2 regions of the Thermoanaerobacterium sp. RBIITD genome follow, and region 2 is predicted to be linked to the other one. Evidence: predicted binding sites of a transcription regulator. Region 2 holds the regulator's gene; the other holds the start of a gene.

Region 1 (2,423 bases), 1.5 Mb from region 2:
CATTTAGTCCTTCCAATAGAAACGAAATATTTTTAGTTAAAAATGATAAAGAACATGGCATTGAAATAATAGAAAGCCATGATTCAGGGATTCATTGGAGCAAAGCAAATTCTACAAAAGAGATTATTATGTCTACTCATCTTGTGATTGATCCTAATAATTCTAAGCATTTTTTAGTTTCTGCTTCAAATGGTCTTTGGGAGAGCATTGATGGAGGTGTTTCGTGGAAACAAATAACTACCTCAGAGTCTTTGACAGCTATTTTTGCTCTTTCCAAAAATGATAATGTGTACTTCACAACTATGGAATCCATTAATGAAGGATGTATATATGAATTAAATAATGGAAAAATAAAAAAGATTAGCATCCCAAACATGGGAGAGTTAATTTACAACGTTGGAATTGCTTATCAAAGCAGTACAGGAAAAGTTTATGTTATAGTAATACGGCAAAATGAAAGCAATTCTATGTATGATACTACTTTATATTACATTAAAAATGATTCTTTTAACAAAGTAACTAATATTAAGAGTAAATATAGTACTCTTCCAAATCTGATTTTTGATGCTACAAACTCGAACGTTATATATTTTTACAGCTATAAAAATATATACAAAGTTGTCTTATCTTGATCCGGATTAAGAAGGCTGAATTTATTTCAGTCTTTTTTACTGCTATTTTCTCCGGCTTCTTATGACTAAAGCAAGGCCCAATAAGATTATCATTATTGAGATTATCAAGTTTGGATTAAGCCATGCGATGGAGAATTGGTTGTACAAAATTGATACATAGCTTAATATTACAGCAGCCGTTATGACCATGACTAAGCCCATTAGCACAAAATCTCTGCTTATGATGTAAAGCTGAAAAAGACCTATTGCAACAGATAGAATGTATAAAGGCCATGTGTATTCAGAGTAAATCCAGTTTGTAAAGATATCAAAGTAAAAAATTATGCCCATTGATGTAAGTATTCCGCCTGGAACTAATATTTCGGGATTTTTTCTTTGCTTTAAGTAGCTTACTTCCATCATGATCCCTGGTATCAATATAAAAAGAGGCCATACATTAGACATATCTAATGTTATTCCATATCTCGATAAAAAGCCAAGGTTGTCATTAAGATATATAAGCCCAAGCAATATAAGTACAATTCCGATTATTTTCTTTCCCATGATTAAACCTCCTGAAAAGTTTTAGACTTCATTTATATTTTACTATAACTGAACGGAAATTTAACTACATTTTTATGAAAAATACTTGCAAAAATTTTAGAAGATGATATAATAATAAAAACAGTGAATAAATATAATAAAATACTAATTATGCATATTGCTCATTATTTTTTTAATATTTAATGCATAAATATTAATAGAAATTAATATATATAAAACATTGGAGGCGGATCTCAATGGTGAGAGTCGGCATACTTGGGGCAACCGGCTATACTGGTGCAGAGCTTATAAGGATCTTATCTAATCATGAAGATGTTCAGATAAAATATTTATCATCTCAAAATTTTAATGGTAAAAAGATTGAAGATGTATATCCTTCATTAAAAGGGTTTTGCAGCGAGAAGCTTCAGGAATATGACACTGATAAAATTATTGAGAATTGTGATGTGGTATTTACAGCACTTCCATCGGGGTATGCAGTAAATATAGCTGAAAAATTATGCAAAAATGGAGTAAAGCTTATTGACCTCGGCGCAGATTTTAGGTTTGATAATTTTGAAACATACAGAGATTGGTATGGAAGCGATAAAAATGGATATGGCGATATTAAAAGGGCGTATGGGCTTCCGGAACTTCATAGACAAGAGATTAAGGATGCTTTAGCGGTAGGAAATCCCGGATGTTATCCTACTTCTGCAATACTTGGTCTGTCACCTGCTTTAAAAAGCAGAATAATAGAAAATTTTATCATAATCGATTCTAAATCTGGAGTGTCCGGTGCCGGCCACAGCCCAAAACAGGGCAATATGTATGCAGAATGCAATGACAATATAAAGCCTTACAATGTTGCTAAGCACAGACACATACCCGAGATAGAGCAAGAGCTTTCACATGTGAATCGCAAAGAGACAAAAGTTGTTTTCACACCTCATTTAACGCCAATGACTAGAGGAATATTAAGCACCATGTACTGCAGGTTAATAAAAGAAATTTCAGCAGAAGATATATATGAGATATATAATGAATTCTACAAAGATGAGTATTTTGTAAAAATATTAGATATCGGTGAATATCCATCAACAAAAAATGTATACGGCTCAAATTTTTGCCACATAGGATTTGAAATTGATAAACATTCAAAAACACTGATAATCATGTCAGCAATAGACAATTTAGTAAAAGGTGCATCAGGGCAAGCTGTACAAAATATGAATATAATGTTTGGAATTGAAGAGACAAGGGGACTTA
Region 2 (2,423 bases):
TCTGCAACTGCCTGTGCAGCTCTTCCACTTATTCCTGTATCAACTTCATCAAAAATCAATGTCGGTATTCCATCAGAAACAGCAAGTATTGTTTTTAAAGCTAACATTATTCTCGAAAGCTCTCCACCTGAAGCAATTTTAGAAAGTGGCTTTAACGGTTCACCAATATTAGTGGATATTAAAAATTCAACCTCGTCTATTCCATTTTCATTTGGAGCATCTAATTTATTTATATCCACTTTAAAAATTGTGTTTGGCATATTTAGTTCATTTAGTACAGTGCTTATTTTCTTCTCAAGGTATTCAGCAATTGATTTTCTCATTTCATGTATTTTATCAGATAATTTGATTATTTCTTCCATTATTTTTTTTCTTTCATCATTGATTTTTTTAATTTCTTTATCAGCATTTAATAGCTTTTGTAATTCTTGTTCCCTTTCATTCTTATATTTTAAGATATACTCAATAGATTGGCCATACTTTCTTTTTAAAGTATTTATAACATCAAGCCTATTTTCTATTTCATTTATACTATCAGGATTAAAATCAATATTTTCAATATAGTTTCTAGCTTGTATTGAACAATCTTCTAAGGTGTATAATATATTTTCAACTGTATCTTTAAGTTTAGATAATTTTTTATCTATTTTACTTGACGCATCTAAATTCTTTATTATAATATTAAGATTATCAATAATAGAACCACTGTTATCTGAACCTTTATATAGCAAATTATATGTTTCGTTCATGTAATTATATAATTTTTCAGAATTCATTAATATGTTGCGATTCTCTAATAACTCCTTCTCTTCATTAACATTAAGTTTGGCATTTTCTATTTCATTTATTTGATATTTTAAAAGGTCAATTCTCGACATTTTTTCATTATCGTCCAAATTAAAATCCTTCAACTTTTTAGTTAATGAATTATATTTCTCAAGAAGATTATTAATTTTTTCTTTTACCGAAAAAAATTCACGATCTTGAAAATTATCTAAAATGGCCATATGTTTGCTGCTGTCAAGCAAAAATTGATGTTCATGCTGTCCTAAAATATCAACAAGATATGAACCAAGTTTATTTAAAAATGACAATGAAACAATTCTTCCATTTATCCTACAATAATTCCTACCATTTGCTGTTATATCTCTACTTATTATTAAAGTATCATCATCTTCATAATCTATGCCAGCTTCGGTTAATATACCATAAATTATATCCTTATTTGAATTTATCAAAAATATTCCTTCAACTGTTGCTTTATCAGTGCCATTTCTGATAATGTCTTTATTTGCCCTTCCACCTAGCAATAGCATCATTGAATCAATAACAATAGATTTACCAGCACCTGTTTCACCAGTAAGGATATTTAACCCTTCATCAAAATTTATCTCTGCTTCATCAATTAGTGCAATATTTTTTATGCTCAGTGCAAGGATCATTGTAAACCCCCCAAATTTACTTGATCAATTTATTTATCCTGTCAATTATCTCCTTTATAGCCTGTTCTGTTCTGACAAGCATGAAAATTGTATTATCACCTGCCAGTGTCCCAACAACTTCATTCCAATTTAATGTATCTAATGCCTCTGCCGCTGCAGGAGCAGTTCCTGACAATGTCTTTATGACTATAGTGTTTCCAGCATAATCTATGCTTACAATACCTGATAATAGTGCAACAAGTTTATCTTTTACTTTATTATCAGTATTTTTTATTGTCGCATATTTATATTTTTTGCCATCATCGCTTAATACCTTTATTAGTCTTAATTCTTTAATATCGCGGGATACTGTTGCTTGTGTAACTCTTATTCCTTCTTTTAGAAGAGCATCTGCTAATTCTTCCTGTGTTTCAATTTCGTTCTTATTGATAATTTCAAGTATTTTTGCATGTCGAGCCAATTTCATCATTCTACACTCCTCATCATATGTTAATGTTTCTTTCAGATAGCTTGTTTCTCAGTAAATCAAAAAAGTTTGTATTTTTAAGCCTAATTAAATTGGTATATTTATTACTTTTATTTATATAAATTGTATCACTACTGCTTAATTTATAACCTTGTTGCCCATCCGTCGTTATCATAACATCCTGATTGCCTTCATCAATTATAAGTTTTACCCTATCTTTTTCTGAAACAATAATAGATCGAGAATGTAGGGTATGTGGACAAATAGGTGTTATGACGAGTAATTCAACATTTGGATAAACAATAGGTCCACCTGCTGATAATGAATATGCAGTAGAACCTGTAGGACTTGAAATAATTATTCCATCTGCCAAATATGTATCAAGATACTGCTCATTGACAAAAGCTTTTAATTGAACCATCCTTGAAAAAGCTCCTCTTGTAACGACAATATCATTAAGTGCGATAAAATTTACAATCTCCATATCATTTTTTACCACGCTGGCTTCAATCATC

The links. The regulator ArgR, encoded in region 2, controls arginine synthesis, uptake and breakdown. The targets are predictions, from matches to a motif close to ANTGNATAAANATACA.
Region 1: a site for ArgR is predicted at 1,357-1,372, ahead of argC (N-acetyl-gamma-glutamyl-phosphate reductase). Genes of this name have one in related genera too.

The regions. Positions count from the first base shown of each region.
Region 1 is NZ_LT906662.1:1,683,910-1,686,332, forward strand. Features, by position in the region: gene CPG45_RS07875 (WD40/YVTN/BNR-like repeat-containing protein) at 1-632, shown strand, start outside; gene CPG45_RS07880 (LiaF transmembrane domain-containing protein) at 675-1,175, opposite strand; gene argC (N-acetyl-gamma-glutamyl-phosphate reductase) at 1,412-2,423, shown strand, end outside.
Region 2 is NZ_LT906662.1:3,176,606-3,179,028, reverse strand. Features, by position in the region: gene recN (DNA repair protein RecN) at 1-1,442, opposite strand, end outside; gene CPG45_RS15450 (arginine repressor) at 1,459-1,911, opposite strand; gene CPG45_RS15445 (NAD(+)/NADH kinase) at 1,925-2,423, opposite strand, start outside.